One region of the Klebsiella sp. MISC125 genome, then DNA from elsewhere that is predicted to be linked to it. Evidence: predicted binding sites of a transcription regulator. Region 1 holds the regulator's gene; the other holds the start of a gene.
What was found. The regulator PurR, encoded in region 1, represses purine synthesis genes. The targets are predictions, from matches to a motif close to CANGCAAACGTTTGCNTG.
Positions count from the first base shown of each region.

Region 2: a site for PurR is predicted at 5,437-5,454, ahead of ACMYSL_RS27010 (NCS2 family permease). Genes of this name have one in related genera too.

Region 1 covers NZ_CP180448.1:2,759,966-2,770,234, forward strand. The annotation lists gene punR (DNA-binding transcriptional activator PunR) at 1-601, shown strand, start outside; gene purR (HTH-type transcriptional repressor PurR) at 620-1,645, opposite strand; gene ACMYSL_RS13085 (YnhF family membrane protein) at 1,942-2,031, shown strand; gene ACMYSL_RS13090 (MFS transporter) at 2,199-3,365, shown strand; gene sodB (superoxide dismutase [Fe]) at 3,443-4,024, opposite strand; gene ACMYSL_RS13100 (C40 family peptidase) at 4,272-5,156, opposite strand; gene ACMYSL_RS13105 (Grx4 family monothiol glutaredoxin) at 5,496-5,843, shown strand; gene rnt (ribonuclease T) at 5,898-6,542, opposite strand; gene gloA (lactoylglutathione lyase) at 6,654-7,061, opposite strand; gene ACMYSL_RS13120 (alkene reductase) at 7,147-8,244, opposite strand; gene ACMYSL_RS13125 (TetR/AcrR family transcriptional regulator) at 8,298-8,897, opposite strand; gene ACMYSL_RS13130 (DUF1289 domain-containing protein) at 8,989-9,279, shown strand; gene ACMYSL_RS13135 (aldo/keto reductase) at 9,328-10,224, shown strand.
Region 2 covers NZ_CP180448.1:5,762,504-5,772,772, forward strand. The annotation lists gene ACMYSL_RS26990 (LrgB family protein) at 1-685, opposite strand, end outside; gene ACMYSL_RS26995 (CidA/LrgA family protein) at 678-1,088, opposite strand; gene ACMYSL_RS27000 (LysR substrate-binding domain-containing protein) at 1,192-2,073, shown strand; gene ACMYSL_RS27005 (Na+/H+ antiporter) at 2,184-3,830, opposite strand; gene ACMYSL_RS27010 (NCS2 family permease) at 3,978-5,327, opposite strand; gene ACMYSL_RS27015 (glutathione S-transferase family protein) at 5,716-6,384, opposite strand; gene soxR (redox-sensitive transcriptional activator SoxR) at 6,644-7,102, opposite strand; gene soxS (superoxide response transcriptional regulator SoxS) at 7,187-7,516, shown strand; gene ACMYSL_RS27030 (EAL domain-containing protein) at 7,501-9,105, opposite strand; gene ACMYSL_RS27035 (YjcB family protein) at 9,649-9,930, shown strand; gene ACMYSL_RS27040 (ABC transporter permease) at 9,969-10,269, opposite strand, start outside.

The sequences.
Region 1 (10,269 bases):
GGCGCGCATGCGGCAAATGATCGTTGATTTCTATCGTCATTTTGATGACGTTGAACTGATTGTCTTTCAGGAGGTATTCAACGGCGTCTGGGATGCGTTAGCTGATGGCCGCGTGGAATTAGCTATCGGCGCGACGCGCTCTATTCCCGTCGGTGGGCGCTATGCGTTTCGCGATATGGGGATGCTGAGTTGGGATTGCGTGGTGGCCAGCGATCATCCTTTGGCGAAAATAGACGGCCCGTTAAGCGACGATGTGTTGCGCAACTGGCCGTCGCTGGTACGGGAAGATACTTCACGCTCGCTACCGAAACGCACGACGTGGCTGCTGGATAATCAGAAGAGGGTGGTGGTACCGGACTGGGACGCTTCCGCGACTTGCCTCAGCGCAGGGTTGTGTGTTGGCATGGTGCCAAAGCATTTTGCACAGCCGCGAATTGATAGCGGAGAATGGACGGCGCTGGCGCTGGAAAACCCATTCCCTGATGCGGCCTGCTGCCTGACGTGGCAACAAAGCGATGCTTCACCGGCGCTGATGTGGCTGCTGGATTACCTTGGCGACAGTGAAACGCTGAACAGGGAGTGGCTGCGGGCGCCGGAATAGCCGGCGCCGCGAGGAGAATTAACGGCGATAATCGACAAACGGACCGTCGGCCACGGATCGACGTTCGACCAGGCGCGGATGTACTTCAATAGACTGGGAAATTTCGCGCTTGTTGACGATGCGGTCCAGCAGCATGTTGAAGGCCGCTTCGCCCAGAGAATCTTTTGGCTGATGGATGGTGGTCAGCGCCGGGCTGAAGTAGCGGGCGTTGCGCACATTGTCATAACCGATCAGCGAAATATCCTGCGGCACGCGCAGACCCATTTCATCTGCTGCACAAATAGCGCCCATCGCCATGATATCCCCGCCGCAGAAAATCGCCGTCGGGCGATGGTGTTGGCTGAGGATTTGCTGCATCGCGCGGTAGCCGGATTCCGGCTCGAAATCACCTTGCACGACCCAGTTTTCAGGAACGTTGATCTGCGCTTCTTCCATCGCTTTCATAAAGCCCGCCAGGCGGCCGGCACCGGTGTTCCGCTCAAGCGGGCCGGGGATCACGCCAATTTCGCGATGACCGCGTTCCACCAGATAGCGCCCGGCGATATAACCCCCTTCGAAGGCGTTATCGATAACCGAGTCGGTGAAGTCGGCTTTTGCTTCACCCCAGTCCATCACGACCATCGGAATATGGCGATATTCTTCCAGCATGCTCAGTACCGACTCAGGATACTCAGAACACATCACCAGCAGGCCGTCCACGCGCTTCTGCGCCATCATTGACAGGTAGGCGCGCTGTTTCTCCGGATCGTTCCATGCGTTGCCGAGAATCAGGGTATAGCCCTTCTGGAAGCAACTTTTCTCAACGGATTCGATAATTTCGGCAAAATAGGCCGCTTCGCTGCTGGTCGCCAGCAATCCGATAGACTTAGTGTGATTAACCTTCAGGCTGCGAGCAACGGCGCTGGGGGAGTAGTGCAGTTCTTTAATCGCAGCCCACACAGCGTTGCGTGTCTCTTCCGCAACGAAACGCGTTTTGTTAATTACATGTGATACTGTTGTAGTGGAAACGTTTGCGCGCTTCGCTACATCTTTAATAGTTGCCATTACTTCTCACTCCAGACCTTGACCTGATCGCCCGTTAATCGGTACGTAAACGTTTGCCTGTACACACCCTGATGCCAAAATTGAACATTGCATCACGTCGGGAAAACGACACAGAACGACAGGAAGGGGTCAATGGCCGATACGCTTTCAAATTAGCGTGGGATTTTGTCCGATCTTGGGGCAAAGGGGAAGAGCAAAAATGTGCATCCCTCTAAATCTCGGAAGATATTTGCGCTAATCTATGTAAAAATGAGCAAGCTCACTTTTCATGTGGGGATAATCAAGGGGAAAAATTGATGGATACAGATTTAAAGTTTTCGCTGACAACGACGATTATTGTTCTGGGTTTGATTGTCGCCGCAGGGCTGACCGCCATACTGCACTAATTCCAATATGAGGGAGACATCGTTCTCCCTTTTCTTTTTCCGCCATTATTATCAATTTCGCAAAAATCTTTTGCCATTTCGTTTACTTTTGTTTTTCTGTGATTGATGTCATGCTTTTGGCTTCTGATGAGATGCCGTCGCTGAAGACGGCCCGATGGAGTCATTGAATGAAAATCAACTTTCCCCTGCTCGCTCTGGCGATCGGTGCCTTCGGTATCGGTACTACCGAGTTCTCCCCGATGGGGCTACTACCGGTTATCGCCAAAGGCGTGGATGTCTCTATTCCGGCTGCGGGAATGCTTATTAGTGCCTATGCCATTGGGGTGATGGTTGGCGCGCCGCTGATGACTCTACTGCTTTCGCACCGCGCGCGCAGAAATGCGCTGATTTTCCTGATGGCGATTTTTACTCTTGGTAACGTGCTCTCTTCAATTGCACCGGATTACACCACGCTACTGCTGTCGCGCATTATCACCAGCCTCAATCACGGCGCTTTTTTTGGGCTCGGCTCGGTGGTGGCGGCGAGCGTAGTGCCGAAGCATAAGCAGGCCAGCGCCGTGGCGACCATGTTTATGGGGCTGACAATTGCCAACATTGGCGGCGTTCCGGCGGCGACCTGGTTGGGGGAAACTATCGGCTGGCGAATGTCGTTCCTTGCAACGGCGGGTCTCGGCGTGGTGGCGATGGTCAGCCTGTGGTTTTCCCTGCCAAAAGGAAGCGCGGGTGAGCGGCCTGATGTTAAGCAGGAACTTTCAGTACTGATGCGCCCGCAGGTGCTGTCAGCGCTGCTGACCACCGTTCTGGGGGCAGGGGCGATGTTTACGCTTTACACCTATATATCACCGGTCCTGCACAGCATCACTAACGCATCGCCACTGTTTGTGACCGCGATGTTGGTACTGATTGGCGTAGGCTTCTCGCTGGGTAACTACCTTGGCGGTAAGTTTGCCGACCGCTCGGTTTCCGGGACGTTGAAGGGCTTTCTGCTGCTGTTGATGGTGATCATGCTGGCGATCCCGCTGCTGGCCCAGTCACAAATTGGTGCTGCTATAAGTATGGTTGTCTGGGGTGCCGCGACTTTTGCGGTAGTTCCGCCACTGCAGATGCGCGTGATGCGCGTGGCTCACGAAGCTCCCGGGCTGTCATCATCGGTTAATATCGGCGCTTTCAACCTCGGTAACGCGTTAGGCGCAGCCGCCGGTGGTGCGGTGATATCTGGTGGGCTGGGCTATGCATTCGTCCCAGTGATGGGAGCGATCATTGCGGGCGTTGCGCTACTGCTGGTGTTTTTCAGCGGTCGGTCGCAGCCGGAAGAGGCTTTTGCTAACCACTAATCGTTCATGAAAAGTATGTGAATTGTGAGTGAAGTGAAAAATAACCGCAGAAGGCGCAATCCTTCTGCGGTTTGCTTTTATGCCGCCAGATTGGCCGCCACAAATTTCCAGTTCACCAGCGCCCAGAAGTGTTCCAGATAGTTCGGACGCGCATTACGGTAGTCGATGTAGTAAGCGTGTTCCCAGACATCCACGGTCAGCAGCGGGGTTGCGTCGCTGGTCAGCGGCGTACCGGCGTTGCTGGTGGAAACAATCGCCAGGCTACCATCAGCATTTTTCACCAGCCAGGTCCAGCCAGCACCAAAGTTTTTCGCTGCCGCATCGGTGAATTTTGCTTTGAAATCAGCAAAGCTGCCGAAGGATTTAGCGATAGCTGCCGCCAGTTCACCTTCAGGTTCGCCGCCAGCGTTTGGTGCCAGGCAGTTCCAGTAGAAGGTGTGGTTCCAGACCTGAGCTGCGTTGTTAAAAACGCCGCCATCGGAAGAGCGAACGATTTCTTCTAAGGTCTTGCCTTCAAACGCGGTGCCTTTGATCAGGTTGTTGAGATTGGTGACGTAGGCCTGGTGGTGTTTACCGTAATGGTATTCCAGGGTTTCTGCGGAAATGTGCGGCGCGAGGGCGTCTTTTGCATATGGTAATGCAGGTAATTCGAACGACATTGCTACTCTCCTTTTTATAGTTATACCCTTCATACTTCCAGCCGCATCTTTGTTGGCTGCCTGCACTTACCCCGGTCACGTACTATTTGTACGCTCCCGGGGATGCGCTTAGTTGCCGCCTTGATACAACTGGAATTATTTTGGGTATAGTTCGCGCAATAACCATGTATTACGCAAGGTAATAGTAGCAAATTAAAAGATGTGGCAAAAGAGAGTGTTACCCCGCCGCAGAAGCGACGAGGCAGAATTAGCGAATGGTTTTTGGCGTCATGACGCGGCGCGCGCCAACGTAATGGCGTTCCCAGTAATCTTCACTCAGCGAGGTTATTTGAATATCGCGACCGGTGCGCGGGGACTGGATAAATTTACCGTTGCCGACATAGACACCAACGTGATCGGCGGTACCGCGCCCACGGGTGCGGAAGAAGACTAAATCACCGCTTTGCAGCTCACCGCGATCGACCGGGCGGGCATCGCGCAGATGATACATTTCATTAGCGGTACGCGGGATGTGAATTTTTACCAGATCTTTATAGGCATAATAGACCAGACCGCTGCAATCAAACCCGGTTCGCGGCGAAGTACCACCCCAGCGATAAGGTTTGCCAATCTGATCCATTAACTTCGACATGGCGGTGCTTTGCGCCTTTTGTACCCGAGCTTTATGCGCATCGGCGATGGTCAACTGAGGCTCATCAGCGACAGGTTTACAGCGGGTTTTATAGCCTTTGCGCACGACGCACTTTTTCTGCACGCTTGCTCTGGCGACTTTGCTTTCTGCTACCGATTTTGTCGAGCTAGCGCACTGCTTTTTGTAGCCTTTGCGCAATACGCATTTTTTGCTTGCACCGGCAACCTGACGGTTAAGCGCGGTTTGGCTTGAGGCGGTTGTGCGGGTAGGGGCTTTTGCGCGGCTGGCGGTCGATGTTTTCTTGCTGGAGGTTTTAGCGGTGGTTTTACTTTTGGAACTGGCTGCTTTTTTCTTACGCTCTGCGGTAGTGCCTTTGGCCGGATGCGCTTTTGGCGTAGCCGAAGCGTGCGTATGCCCGGAAGCATGCGCCAGCGGCGTAAATGAGATCGACGTAATAAGTAATGCACAGAGCGAAATCGCGATTTTGTTAAGACGCGCCACTGAGCAATCCCCTGATTAAATTACAGACATATACAGATGCCTGACGATGAATGACAAACTGCATCGATTCTAAAGCATAAAAACCCTGAGAGTTAATATTCTTTTGTATCTAAAGTGTCGTTTGGTTAACGATTGCAAAAAAATACGTCAGACAATAACCATGTCGCATGAAAAATGAGCAACACACTCTTGCGTCAGACGATAAAATGATATTTTTGAGGCAACTTCTGGGCACAGAAGATAAAATGTGAAGAGTGACAAAAATGTTATTATCGGTCCTGCGTTCAGGACGCTACAATGACAAATTACTGCCGTAGAGAAGTTTAAGGAAGCAAGACAATGAGCACGACTTTAGAAAAAATCCAACATCAAATCGCTGAAAACCCAATCCTGCTGTACATGAAAGGGTCCCCGAAACTGCCAAGCTGCGGTTTCTCCGCCCAGGCCGTGCAGGCGCTGTCTGCCTGTGGCGAACGTTTTGCTTACGTCGACATTCTGCAGAACCCGGACATCCGCGCAGAGCTGCCGAAATACGCAAACTGGCCGACTTTCCCGCAACTGTGGGTTGATGGCGAACTGGTTGGCGGTTGCGACATCATTATTGAGATGTATCAGCGCGGCGAACTGCAAACGTTGATCAAAGAAACGGCCGCTAAGTACAAGACTGACGAGCCGAAAGCAGAGTAATTTTTGCTGCCAATAAAAAAGCGACTTCTGGTGGAGTCGCTTTTTTTGTCTCTACTATTCTTCGGCTACCGGTAACGGCCAGCCGCCAAGTCGTTTCCAACGATTGACGATTTCGCAAAACAGCTGCGCGGTTTGTTCGGTATCGTAAAGCGCCGAGTGCGCTTGGGTGCCATCAAATGCCATACCCGCGGCGATGCAGGCTTTCGACAACACCGTCTGGCCGAGCGCAAGCCCGCTTAGTGCCGCCGTATCGAATGTCACGAACGGGTGGAAAGGGTTGCGCTTCAGGCTCGCGCGCTCGGCAGCCGCCATGGTAAAACCATGATCGAATGTGGCGTTATGGGCGACCATAATGGCACGGCTACAATCGCTCTCTTTCATCCCTTTGCGGATCATTTTGAAAATCGCGTGCAGGGCATCATATTCGCTCACCGCGCCGCGCTCAGGATCGTTCGGGTTAATCCCGTTAAAGGCCAGAGCTTCAGGCTGCAGGTTGGCACCCTCGAAAGGTTCAACATGAAAATGCAGCGTTTCGTCCGGCATCAGCCAGCCTTGCTCATCCATTTTCAACGTAATAGCGGCGATCTCCAGCAGGGCGTCGGTTTTGGCATTAAATCCCGCGGTTTCAACATCAATTACCACAGGATAGAAACCGCGAAAACGGTCGCACAGACCATTAAGTTGAGCGTTCTCGGACATCAGATTCTCTTAGCTGGAAAAAAGTAGCGCGCATTATGGCAAATTTTGCCACCGCTTGCAGCAGGAAGGGGGATAAAACAGCGGGCGCCGCCGATGGACGCCCGAAGCAGATTAGTTGCCGAGGCCTTTGCCGGCATCTTTCTCTTCAATCAGTTCAATTTTGTAACCATCCGGATCTTCGACAAAAGCGATAACCGTGGTGCCGCCTTTGACCGGACCCGCTTCACGCGTCACGTTGCCACCGTTCTGGCGAATACGCTCACAGGCTTCAGCCGCGTTATCAACGCTTAGCGCGATGTGGCCGTAGGCGCTGCCGAGATCGTATTTATCAACGCCCCAGTTGTAGGTCAGCTCGATAACGGCGGTATCGCTTTCTTCGCCGTAACCCACGAATGCCAGTGAGTATTTGTACTCAGTGTTTTCGCTGGTACGCAGCAACTTCATGCCCAGCACGTTGGTGTAAAACTCAATCGAACGTTGCAGGTCGCCAACGCGCAGCATGGTGTGAAGTAAGCGCATAATGTCCCCTATGCAGTTTATTTTTGATACATCAGAGCGTTAAGTATAGCGGCGATAACCCGCCGCTATCAATGCAATGGAGGGATTACAGAGTAGGATAATCGGTATAGCCTTCCGCGCCGCCGCCGTAGAAGCTTTCCGGGCGCTGTTCATTTAGTGCGACTTTTTTCTGTAAACGCGCAACCAGATCCGGGTTGGCGATATAGTCCCGACCAAAAGCGACGGCATCAATCAGGCCTTTGCCGATCAGGTCATTGGCTTTTTCTACCGTATACGCGCCTGCACCGATAATTGCGCCAGGGAAACGGTCGCGCACTTTCTGGCGGAATTCATCGCTATACGGTTGGCCGCCTGCCCAGTCCGGTTCGGACATATGCAGGTAGGCAATACCGCGTTTAGCCAGCTCTTCAATCAGATACAGCGCATCGGCTTCTTCGTCCGGTCCGTTGTCGACGTTCTGGAAGCTACCGATTGGCGAGACGCGAATACCGATACGGTCGGCGCTCCACTCTTTGCTCACCGCATCAACGACTTCCAGAACCAGACGCGCGCGATTTTCAACGCTGCCGCCGTACTGGTCGGTACGATGGTTAGAGGTCGGGGAAAGGAACTGGTGCAGCAGGTAACCGTGCGCGGAGTGCAGTTCGACAAGGTCAAAACCGGCATCGCGAGCGTTACCGACCGCCTGACGGAAATCATCAACGATCCCGGGGATCTCATCGATTTCAAGTGCGCGTGGCATAGAGGTATCAACACGAATCGCGTGGCCGTGCTCATCGCGCAGCGAAGTACGGGTACCGGCGCTAATCGCTGATGGCGCAACCGGTGCCTGGCCGCCAGGCTGGATGCTGTTATGCGAAATGCGTCCGGTGTGCCACAGCTGAACGGCAATGTGACCGTTTTCGGCATGTACACCAGCGGTGATTTTCGTCCACGCCGCAATCTGTTCCGGGCTGTGCAGGCCAGGGGCGCCAGCATAGCCTTTCGCCTGAGCGGAGATCTGCGTAGCTTCGGAAATAATCAAGCCGGAGCTGGCGCGCTGACGGTAGTATTCGCCCATCAGAGGGGTTGGAATATCGCCTGGTTCAATGCTACGCAGACGCGTCAGCGGAGCCATGAATACGCGGTTAGGTACGGTGACCGCACCGACTTTCAATGGGGTAAACAACTTAGATTCTGACATAATGACTCCTGAGTAGACCGGTCGTCTTGAAACTGGTTAAATAAAAACGCCTGTTAAACGGCAGGCGCAGCAATAATATTTTTAGCGTGGGCAAGGGCGCTTTCCAGCGGCGTTGCGCTACGGGTAATCTTGGCCTGCAAATTGGCCCCCAGCCACAGAGAGTAAAGCACCTGGGACAGAGTCAACGCATCGCCAGCGAACATCAGACTGCCTTCCTGACGGCCTTTCTCCAGGGCATCACCCAACAGAACGATAATCTGGCTGGCACCTTTATCCATCGCAGTACGCATGTCTTCCGACAGATCGCACACTTCTGCCGACAGCTTCACCGTCAGACAACCGCTGATAATACCCTGTTGGCAAAACTGGGTCAGCGTATGCTGGTAGTAGGCCAGCAGACGGTCGCGATAGTTCCCCTCGCCGTGGTCGAAATGCTCGACCAGGCGCTGAAGATATCCGGCGTAATGATATTCAAGCAGGGCCACGCCATACGCTTCTTTTGAGCGGAAGTAGTGGTAGAAAGAACCTTTCGGCACTTCTGCTGTTTTCAATAATTCGCTCAGGCCCATACCGGTAAAGCCCCGCTGCATGCAGAGCTGCTCGCCGGTGACCAGGATATGTTCGCGGGTAGTGCATTCACTGTGCTTGTTCATGGGGCTCACTGTAATAGACCGATTGGTCTAATGCAAGCGATTATTAAAAATGCCGCCTGGCGCAGAGGCTGGTGAACAAAATTTGCGAATGATGAGTGAAACGTCTTCAATAAAGAAAGAGAAAGATGGCAGGAGAGGCGAAGTGGCTGAACAACTGGAGTTCTTTCCGGTACAAAGTCCGTGCCGGGGGATTTGTCAGTCAGATGAACGCGGCTACTGTCGGGGTTGCCTGCGCAGCCGTGATGAGCGTTTTAACTGGCAAAAAATGAGCGATGTGCAAAAGCAGGATGTATTGCGTCTATGCCGGCAACGCTGGCTGCGCAAATTACGCGCAACCAAACAGGATAGTGCGGAAGAACCGCAGCAACCCTCACTGTTTTAAGCACGAAACTGCGTATACTCAGAACACTTTTTTGTTGAGGAAGCTGTTATGGTTCAGCGTATTGCTATGGCTCCGCAGGGGCCGGAATTCTCTCGTTTTGTGATGGGCTACTGGCGTCTGATGGACTGGAATATGTCCGCTAAAGAGCTGGTTGGCTTTGTTGAGCAACACCTGGATCTGGGTATCACGACCATTGATCACGCCGATATTTATGGTGATTACCGGTGTGAGGCGGCGTTTGGCGAGGCGTTGAAGCTGGCCCCGCATCTGCGTAGCCGGATGGAAATCGTCACTAAATGCGGGATCGCCACCCGGGCGCGGGCAGAAAACACCATCGGCCACTATATTACCGACCGCGACCATATTGTGCAGAGCGCGGAACAATCGCTGCGTAATCTGGCCACCGATCATCTCGACCTGCTGCTGATTCATCGCCCGGACCCGTTGATGAATGCTGACGAGGTTGCGGAAGCCTTCCTGGCGCTGCATCACAGCGGTAAAGTACGCCACTTTGGCGTCTCTAACTTCACGCCAGCTCAGTTTACTCTGCTACAGTCGCGCCTGCCGTTTACCCTGGCGACCAATCAGGTGGAAATTTCTCCGGTTCATCAGCCGCTGTTGCTTGATGGTACGCTGGATCAGCTGCAGCAACTGCGCATCCGACCAATGGCCTGGTCCTGCCTCGGCGGCGGTCGCTTGTTTAACGAAGAAAGCTTCCAACCGCTGCGTGATGAACTGGCCCGCGTGGCCCAGGAACTGAATGCCGAAAGCATTGAGCAGGTGGTATATGCCTGGATCCTGCGCTTGCCTTCGCAGCCGCTGCCGATTATTGGCTCTGGAAAGATTGAGCGCGTGCGCTCTGCGCTGGTGGCTGAGAAGCTCAATATGACTCGCCAGCAGTGGTTCCGCATCCGTAAAGCGGCTCTGGGCTACGACGTTCCTTAAACCTCTCTCTCCTCCGTAATGGCCTACACTTGTCAGTGATACAGC
Region 2 (10,269 bases), 3.0 Mb from region 1:
ACATGACCCATCGCACCAACGGCGCGGCCAATACCATCACCACACCGGAAAGCATCATCACCAGGCTGGCGACCACGCCCTCCTGCGGCCCTAGCTCATAGGAACGGGCCGTTCCGGCACCGTGAGACGCCGCGCCAAATCCCGCCCCTTTCGCTATCCCCTCTCGGATGGAAAGACGAAAAAACAACATATCCCCCACCGCCATACCAAATACCCCGGTCACGACCACAAACAGGGCGACTAAATCAGGCTGACCGCCCAGCGGTTTGGCTGCCGCCAGCGCAAAGGGCGTCGTCACCGAACGTACCGCCAGGCTCCGCTGGATCTCATCAGGCAGCGTAAACAGCCGCGCCAACCAGACGGAGCTGGTCACCGCTACCACCGATGCAGTCGTGACGCCAGCAGTCAGCGACATCCAGTGGCGCTTAATAATCGTCAGATTGTCATACACCGGGACGGCAAAGGCGATGGTCGCCGGACCCAGCAACCACAGCAGCCAGTGGGTTTCCCCGATATAGCTTTGATAGGAGATATGGCCAAATACCAGGATCAGTACCAACAGGACTGGGGTAAAAACCAGCGGCATCAGCGGGAGCTTATGAAAGCGTCGATAGAGACGTTTGTTGGCAAAATAGAGCCCCAGCGTAACGATAAGACACAGGACGCTCAGCTGAAAATCACTCATGTTTCATCCTGCTCACTTCATAGCGATACACTTTATCGACCACCCACGCCGTCGTGCCCAGTACCATGGTGGTGCTCAGCCCAATAACCAAAAAGATACGCCAGCCACCAACCATCAGCAGTTGGGCGTAGTTCACGACCGCAACTACTGCTGGCACGAAAAACAGCAGCATCTCAGCCAACAGCCAGCGAGCCCCGGCGCGTACCCAGTTTAAGGGGATAACCCGACAGACAATCAGCGCCAGCAGCAGCAACATGCCGACTAAATTTGCCGGAAGCGGCAGGTGCAACCAGTTAACCAAATATTCAGCGCAGACAAACAATCCGGCATAGATCAGTACCTGAATGGGTACCTGAAGGCGTTGCATGACGAAGGGCGTCACGCGAGCTGGCGCGAAGGCCATGAGCGGAATTCCTGAAAAAGATGACAGGCGTGCAGTATAGAGAGCCGCCAGGCCTGGTAGAAATGAATTAAAATCATCACAGGTATAGTCTCAGGGAATAATTATGGATATCCGAACGCTGCGTTATTTTGTTGAAGTAGTCCGCCAGCAAAGCTTTACCCGTGCGGCGGAGAAGCTATTCGTCACGCAGCCCACCATCAGCAAGATGCTCAAAAATCTGGAAGATGAGCTGAACTGCACCCTGCTGATTCGCGATGGGCGCAAGCTATTGCTGACCGATACCGGGCGGGTGGTTTTCGAGCGCGGACAGGCCATTCTTGGTGAGTTTCATCAGCTCGAGTCGGAGCTGAGCGATATTAATCATCTGCACAAAGGTGTGCTGCGTCTGGGGATCCCGCCGATGGTGGGAATGCTGATGGCGGAACCGATTAGCTACTTTCGCCAGCGCTACTCGGGTATTGAACTCAAGATTGCCGAGTTTGGCGGATTGACGGTGCAGCAGGCGGTAAGCAACGGCGAACTAGACCTGGCGATGACGGCGCTCCCCGTTGATGAGACAAGCGGCCTGAGCACGCTGTCGTTGTTTAGTCATCCACTCTGCGTGCTGACCCCGAGAACAGCGCAATGGGAAAGCCTATCGTCACTGTCTCCGAAGGCGCTCGCCGAGCATCCTCTGGTGATTTACAACGAAGATTTTGCCCTCAGCCAGCAGTTGATGCAGCTTTTTACCCAGCATGAAGTTAAGCCGCGTATTGCGGTGCGTAGCGGGCAGTGGGATTTTCTGGCCGCGATGGTACAAGCGGGGATTGGGATAGCGATTCTGCCGGAGCCGATTTGCCAGCGTCTCGATGCGCAAAGTTTTTGCTGGATACCGTTGCAGAGCGAGCTGCGTTGGGAGCTGGGGATGATTTGGCGGGAGGGCGTGTATATGTCGCACAGCGCGCGGGCATGGCTGGAGTGCAGTAAGGCATTCTGGCTGGAGTGAGCTCCCGGGTTGCGGCGTAAACGCCTTACCCGGGCTACAGATTCCCAATCGTCTGAGGGACGGTAACCCGGACAAGGCGCGTCAGGCGCCGCCGGAGCACAGGCTCGGGATTAATGATCTTCGATTAACAGCGCTTCCAGCAGGTCGAGATCGTGCAACATCTTCTGCAGCGTCTCGTTGCTGATCTGCCGGGTGGCACGCAGGTGGTATAGCTCCCCGCGCTCTGAACGCAGCGCCGCCAGGCGGAACCGGCGTTCGAGGCTCTCTTCCAGCATCGACGTTTCCACATCGTTACGTCCATCGACACGACGACGCAGGTTACCAATTACCCGCGAACTAACCTCGGTCAGCAGCTGATTATCGATATTCTCTTTGGTGTCTGATGCCAGGCGCTCTTCCATTTTCTGAATCGCGACAATCGCCACGTCCGCCGTTGCCGCCCGCGCCAGACGCTCTTCTTTGCGCTGCTGAACGTGGTCGCTCGACTCGATATGGCGCAGCAGAATCGGCAGCGCAATCACACCAACAAACAGGGAGAACAGAATCACCCCGGCGGCAAGGAACACCAGCTCATAGCGCGCCGGGAAGACGTTACCGTCCGGCAACAGCAGAGGAATCGACAGCACACCGGCAAGGGTAATCGCCCCGCGCACCCCGGCGACGGAGGAGATCAGCAGCTCACGCGTGGTCCAGGAGCCAAACTCCATCGGTTTCTTTTTCAGGAAGCGCTGGCTCAATTTACGCATCGTCCACAGCCAGCCAAAGCGCACCAGCATCAGGGCGGCGTAAATCAGGATGATATCGGTAAACAGCATCCAGGTTTCAACGTTCGGATCCGCCTCTGCCGCCACCAGCGAGCTCGACAGAATATCCGGCAACTGCAGCCCCAACAGCAGGAAAACCATGCCGTTAAACACGAATTCCAGCATCGCCCAGGTGCTGTTAGCACGCAGGCGCATCGCCAGCGGTGCGCTGCGCATCACGCCGGAACGGGTGATGGTCATCCCCGCAGCAACCGCCGCCAGGATCCCGGAAAAACCGATATGTTCGGCAATCAGGTAGGAAGCGAACGGCAGCAGGAACAGCAGGACAATCTGCGTTGCCGGTTCATCGCCGCCCCAACGGCTAAGAAAGCGCATTGAACGCCCGTACAGCCAACTGACCACGAATCCTGCAAGAATGCCGCCCACCGCCACTTTGAAGAACTCTACCGTCGCTCCGCCGACGGTAAAGACCATCGTGCCCATCGCTACCGCGACGGCAAACTTCAGGGAGACCAGGCCGGAGGCGTCGTTCATCAGCGCCTCACCCTGCAAAATCCCCATAATTTTTTTCGGGATGCGCCCTTCACCAACAATCCCTGAGAGCGCTACGGCATCCGTCGGTGACAGCACCGCCGCCAGCGCGAAGGCCGGTATCAGCGGAATGCCCGGCACGATCCAGTAGATGAGGTAGCCAATACCGACCACCGTCACCAGCACCAGCGCTAGCGCCAGACCAAATATTTCTCGCCCATGCTCAATGAATTCGCGGGTCGGCGTCTTCCAGCCATCAGCAAATAGCAGCGGCGGGATAAACAGAACCAGAAAGAGTTCAGGGTCGAATTCGACGTGTAGTCCAAAGGTAGGCCAGGCCAGCATCGCGCCAATGGCTATTTGGATTAAAGGTAGTGGAACCTGAAAGGGCAGTACGCGTGTAACCACCCCGGAGAGAGAGACCACGAGGGTCATGATGAGTATGGTAAAGAATATTTCCATGTGTTCCCTGTTTGCTGCGTTTTCTTTTTTTACATCTGAGGCGTCATGTCTCGAAATGGTACGCTACTCAGATTAACGCAAAAGGAAACAGGATGTGGCTTAAAAATAAATCGGGCGGCCAAAGCCGCCCGTGATTAGCAGAAAAAGTTAAATCGCCCAGCCGCCAGCGTAGAAAATAACCAACGCCGCCGCGATGATCACCGTCCCCAGGTTCAGCTTGCGCCACTCCCCGGACACCAGACGACCAATCACCAGTGAAGCAAAGCCAATCATAATGCCGGTAACGATGTTACAGGTCAGAACGATAAAGACCGCCGTAATCAGGCCCGCCATCGCATCGACAAAATCGTTAAAGTCGATTTTCGCCACGTTGCTCAGCATCAGCAAGCCAACGTACATCAGCGCCGGAGCCGTCGCGTACGCCGGTACCAGATAAGAGAGCGGAGAGAGGAACAGGATCAGCAGGAACAGCACGCCAACGGTTACCGCAGTCAGGCCGGTTTTACCGCCCGCGGCAGTACCTGCGGCTGACTCGATATAGACCGCTGCCGGAGCCGCGCCAACCAGACCTGAGAAGACGCTGCTCAGGGAGTCAGTGGTCAATGCTTTGCCGCCGTTGATAATCTGCCCATCTTTATCCAGCAAGTTTGCCTGGCCGGCCACCGCGCGGATGGTGCCGGTAGCATCAAATACTGCGGTCATCACCAGCGCCAGCACGCTCGGCAGAACGATGGGGTTCAGCGCGCCCACGATATCCAGGCTACCGATCAGCGAGTTGCCGTGCTCGTCGCTCAGCGACGGCATAGCGAAAACACCGGAGAAGTGAACGTTAGGATCGAAAATCAGACCGATAATCGACACGCCGATAATCGTCAGCAGGATACCGCCCGGCACTTTGAGTTTTTCGAGGCCGATAATCACCGCCAGCCCCACCAGCGACATAATCACCGGGAAGCTGTCGAAATTACCCAACGCCACCGGCAGACCGTCCAGCGGGTTTTTAATGACCAGACCAACGCCGTTGGCGGCGATCAGCAGCAGGAACAGGCCGATACCAATCCCCGTGCCGTGCGCAACGCCCTGCGGCAGGTTACGCAAGATCCAGCTACGAATACCGGTTGCGGAAATCACGGTAAACAGCACGCCCATCAGGAACACGGCACCCAACGCTACCGGAATACTGATCTGTTGGCCCAACACCAGGCTAAAGGCGGTAAAGGCGGTCAGCGAAATCGCGCAGCCAATTGCCAGCGGCAGGTTCGCCCACAGTCCCATCAGCAGAGAGCCAACGCCCGCCACCAGGCAGGTGGAGACAAAGACCGCCGCCGGTGGGAAACCGGCTTTTCCGAGCATCCCCGGCACCACGATGACGGAATACACCATCGCCAGAAAGGTCGTAAGACCGGCAACGATTTCCTGGCGCACGGTGCTGCCGCGAGCAGAAATTTTAAACCAGGCGTCCAATGAACCGCCGGTACGCGCTGAAGGCGTAGACATAGAAAACTTCCCCTGAGAATTTTTATCGTTCGTTTGGATGCGAGGTGGACCATCCACTGCCAGTTAAACGCGATCTCCTTGTGCTACATCGCAGCGCCAGGGGCTGTGAAAAGCAAACGTTTAACTCCGCGCATACAATACGGTGTGAAGAATGACTTTGCTCCCCCCTGTTAGCAGAGGAAATGATGAGCAAAATAAAAAGGCAAACGATTATCCAGCCTTTAGATGGGCCTTTTCAACTGAAGATTGCCGTATTTCGCTAAATTTCGCTTATGACGTTCAGGAAATAACCAGCCGATGCGCAAACGTTATCGTCCATGCGCAATCCGGTAACATTTTTGCATTGCACTGATAGCAACTTTTTCCAGTCATCGGCTTTAGTAATGCTTCACCCACTAGGTAAGGTAAAAGGACCACCGCGCTCAATCGCCCTCTGCCACGCCGGGCGCTGCTCTATGCGCTGTACCCACTGCGTCAGATGCGGTAAATGGTCCACACCGCCGCGCGCCAGCAACGCCATCGCCGGGAAGCTCATCTGGATATCCGCCATACTCAGTTCGGCTCCGGCAAACCATCGGTGTCGGGAAAGATGCTCTTCAATAAAACGGGCGTGCGTTTCCACTTGCCGATCAAGCCAGGCTTTTTGTACGCCCTTGCCTAACGCATTGCCTAAAGTGCGCATGCCGAACGGTACTGGGGGTTTACCGAGGCTGGCGAACACCAGTTTCATCAGCAGCAGCGGCATCAGCGAACCTTCGGCGTAGTGCAGCCAAAAACGGTATTGCAACTTATCTTCTATCGACTGCGGCCTGAACCGCTGAATGCTGTCATAGGTCTCCTGCAAATATTCGAGGATTGCGCCAGATTCCGCGAGGATGTAGCCGTTATCTTCCACCACCGGCGATTTACCTAGCGGATGAATATCTTTCAACTCCGCCGGGGCGAGCATATTTTTCCCCCGCTGATAAGAGACTATCTGGTAAGGCAGTTGCAGCTCTTCCAGTGCCCATAACACGCGCTGCGATCGCGACTGATTAAGATGATGTACCGTCAACATGGGCCTCTCCCGCTGTTTGTTCAAATTAACTATAGGAACAGGCGGCGAATGACGGAAATTTTCCGGCAAACCAAAGAGGAAAAATCAGCGGGAAGTGCCACACTTAAGTTGTCGGCACAAACCGGAACCTCAATCAACACATTGCGCAATACCGAGGGGAGCCGACGTCGGGGGAAACCCTCCTGCGAAGCAGCGGGATAGTGCGAAAGACCAAGACCGGAAAACAACTAAAGCGCCCTGTTGTGGCGCTTTAGTTTTTTTACTCCTCTTCCAACAGCCGCGCGCCGGTCCCCTCTTCGCCCAGCTTATCGCCAGGGTTACGTAACGGGCAGTCGCGACGCGACAGGCAGCCGCAGCCAATGCAGCCATCCAGCTGATCGCGCAGTGCGGTCAGGGTGTGAATGCGCCGATCCAGCTCTTCCCGCCACTGGGATGACAGCATCTTCCACTCCTTGGCGCTGAGGTTATGCCCTTCCGGCAACACGCCGAACGCATCGCCAATCGTCGACAGCGGAATACCAATACGTTGCGCAATTTTAATGATCGCCACCGCGCGCAGGACATCACGCCGATAGCGCCGCTGATTACCGGCGTTACGCTGGCTGTGAATCAGCCCCTTGCTTTCATAAAAGTGCAGCGCGGAGACAGCAACACCGGTTCGTTTTGCCACTTCGCCGGGGGTCAGCAGCATTTTGATGCGAGGGGATTTCTTTTCCATAAAGCGCTTTACCTCAAGTTAACTTGAGGAATTATACTCGCCCACAGACAAAACGACGAATCGAGAATTGAGAGAGGCCGCAATATGTCCCATCACGATATTATCCAAACGCTTATTGAATGGATTGATGAACATATCGATCAACCACTTAACATTGATGTAGTCGCCAGAAAATCGGGCTATTCGAAATGGTATCTGCAGCGGATGTTTCGTGCAGTGATGCATCAAACCCTGGGGGATTACATTCGCCAGCGCCGCCTGCTGCTTGCCGCAGAAGCGCTAAGAACCACCCAGCGCCCTATTTTTGATATCGCGATGGATCTTGGCTACGTGTCGCAGCAAACATTTTCGCGGGTTTTCCGCCGCGAGTTCGACCGCACGCCCAGCGCCTATCGCCATCAAATCTCCGCGTGAAGATGTTGTTGATGCGGGCAAAGGCTGGTGCGGGCGTTAGTCAGCCACTGCATAAACTCCAGCGGTGGCATCGCTTTCGCAAAGTGCCAGCCCTGACAGTATTGCACGCCGTGCTTTTGTAACCACGCCACCTGGTCGGCCGTTTCAACCCCTTCGGCAACGATCTTTAAATGCAAGCTGTTAGCCATCTGAATAATATGTTCAGCAATCAGGTGGCTGGTGCTGTTGTTCGTTAGCGCATCAACGAAGGATTTATCAATCTTGAGGATGTCAACGTTCAACGAATGGAGGTTGTGCAGGTTGGAGTAGCCGGTACCAAAATCATCAATCGCAATTTCATACCCCGCGTCGCGGAAGGCCTGAATCACCGGGGTGGTTTTCGGCACATCGATAAACCCGCGCTCAGTCACTTCGATTTTAATCTGCTCCACGCTAACTGCATGGCGGTGGACCTTTTCGTTGATGTGCTCAATCAATCTCGCGGAGTGGAAATCCGAAGCCGAAAGGTTGATTGTCACGTATAAATGCGGGTGCCGGGCCAGAAACTCGCCCATATCGGCGAATACCTCATCCACCACATAGTCCGTGACCTGCGCAATCATCCCCTCATTTTCCGCCAGCGGGATAAACTCCGCCGGGCTCATCACCGGGCCATCAAATCCAGGCCAGCGCAACAGCGCCTCGGCACCCACGCAGCAATTATTTTTGATATCTATGATCGGTTGGTAGTACAGGCACAGTTGGCGACGGTTTAGCGCTCGCTGCAGCATGCTGCGCGGAGAATGATACTGCTGTCGGGTGCGTGACCACACCAGCAAAAGCAAGATGCTGCAAATCAGCCCTAGCGGCAGGGTCAGCGTGACCTGATTATAAAAATTCTGATAATAGCTCACCCGCGAAGTGGACATAATGACGGCTATCGGGCGAACGGTGGAGTGGGCAATGGTATAAACGCGTCCATCCTGATGAAAAAACGCCTCTTCATCACGGATCAACCGATGCAGTTGACCGGAGTCTGCATTCGTACTGACGGAAAAAAACTGGTTGGTTTTGGTATCAAAAACGCCCCATGCCAGATCGCGGTCGCTGGTTATCAACGCGCTAAAGGAAAGCGGATGAATCACCGCCACATAATGACCGCGCTGCATATAGTTCATGGCATAGCTGGGATAAAAAGGGGTTTCGCGGTAGTAGTAAATCGCAATATCCGGCTTTTTAGTATACGTCGCAGCCGGAATGCGCCATCCGGCCTGGCGACGTACCGAAGTCGAGCAGAAAAAATGCGTGCCATTAGCATAGATTAAATCGTCGATGTAGAGCAGGCCGCGAACAATGCCCAACATATATTGCTGATGCTGTGGCGAGCATAGCTCCCCCTGATATAACCTGGCTTTATCGCGCGCCTCATCGGCTTCACGAATGACCACCTCAGTTTTTTGCAGCGCCAGCTTAGAAAACACCCGTAGCTGATCGGTGGTTTCTGCTTTGGCGCGTATTTGTGCAAACCACAATGCCAGCATCACCGGTAGCAGAATAACCAGCACGATGCCAAATACTCTTAACGCCTTATGTGGCGAGCTATGACTCATTTCCGCTTTTTATCCATGCGATACGCCTTAATCAAGGTGAAAGGCCCCGATGACTCTGCTTACTGTGATATGAATCAGGGCAATTCAGCAACCCACACTTTGACGTAAAAACCTCATAACTATGAATCATGAATAATACTGACTTATAGAAGGCTGGAGAAACATTCTCAACATAATGAGATTAGCTCCACTATCTCATTCGGTTTATCCGTATAATTGGCGGGAATAAGTAATAAAATCCGCAGAACATAAACGCTAATAAAAAAGAATTGCGGCTGGCTATCGTTTATAATCGCCTTCTGAATGAAAGATACATCCCTCCCTCTCTTATTAACCACTCAAATAAAGGGGTTAATAAGCGCAAGAAAAGTACTTTTTTTGGCTGGTGAATAAAAGAACAATTGTGATATAGTTCACATTAGTTGATGAAACAAGAACGTTGTTTCATTACTCTCTTGTTTGCCTGTAGATAGCCAGAGCACCACGTCATCGTTAGTCTCGTCAGGTTGTCAAAGGCTCCCGCATTTCTTTGAGGAAAGGTTGATGGCTACCATTACTACCAGTGTCGTACTTTTGCGCTGGCCACTCGTGAGCGCAGTGCTGATGTTCCTGGCCAGCTCGATGAATATTCAGCTGCGTAAAAGTGATTATGCCGGTTTAGCGGTTATTTGTAGCTGTGTAGGCCTGGCCGCAGCCTGTTGGTTTGCCACCGGTCTGTTAGGTATTACGCTGCTGGACGTTGCAAAGATCTGGGGCAATATCAAAGATGTCATGATTGAAGTGATGAGTCAGACCCCGCCGGAATGGCCGATGATGATGACCTGATGTAAAAAAAGCTTCCCAACGGGAAGCTTTTTTTACCGCTATTTGCCCATTTTCGACAGCATCTCCGGGCGCATAAATTTATGAATCACCAGCATAAACAGCAGCGACGGCACCAGTAAAATCAGCGCCGTAATTGACGATACTTGATAGTTGCCCGACATACTGGCGTTATACAGCAGCAGCGGCAAGGTGGTGATATCCGGCGCGCCGACAAAAAAGGTGCCGGTAAATTCGTCCAGCGATTCCAGAAAGACAAAAATGCTGGCGGCGATAATTCCCGGCGAAGCCTGCGGCAGCACAATATGCCAGAAGGTGTAAATCGGTCCGGCCCCCAGATTA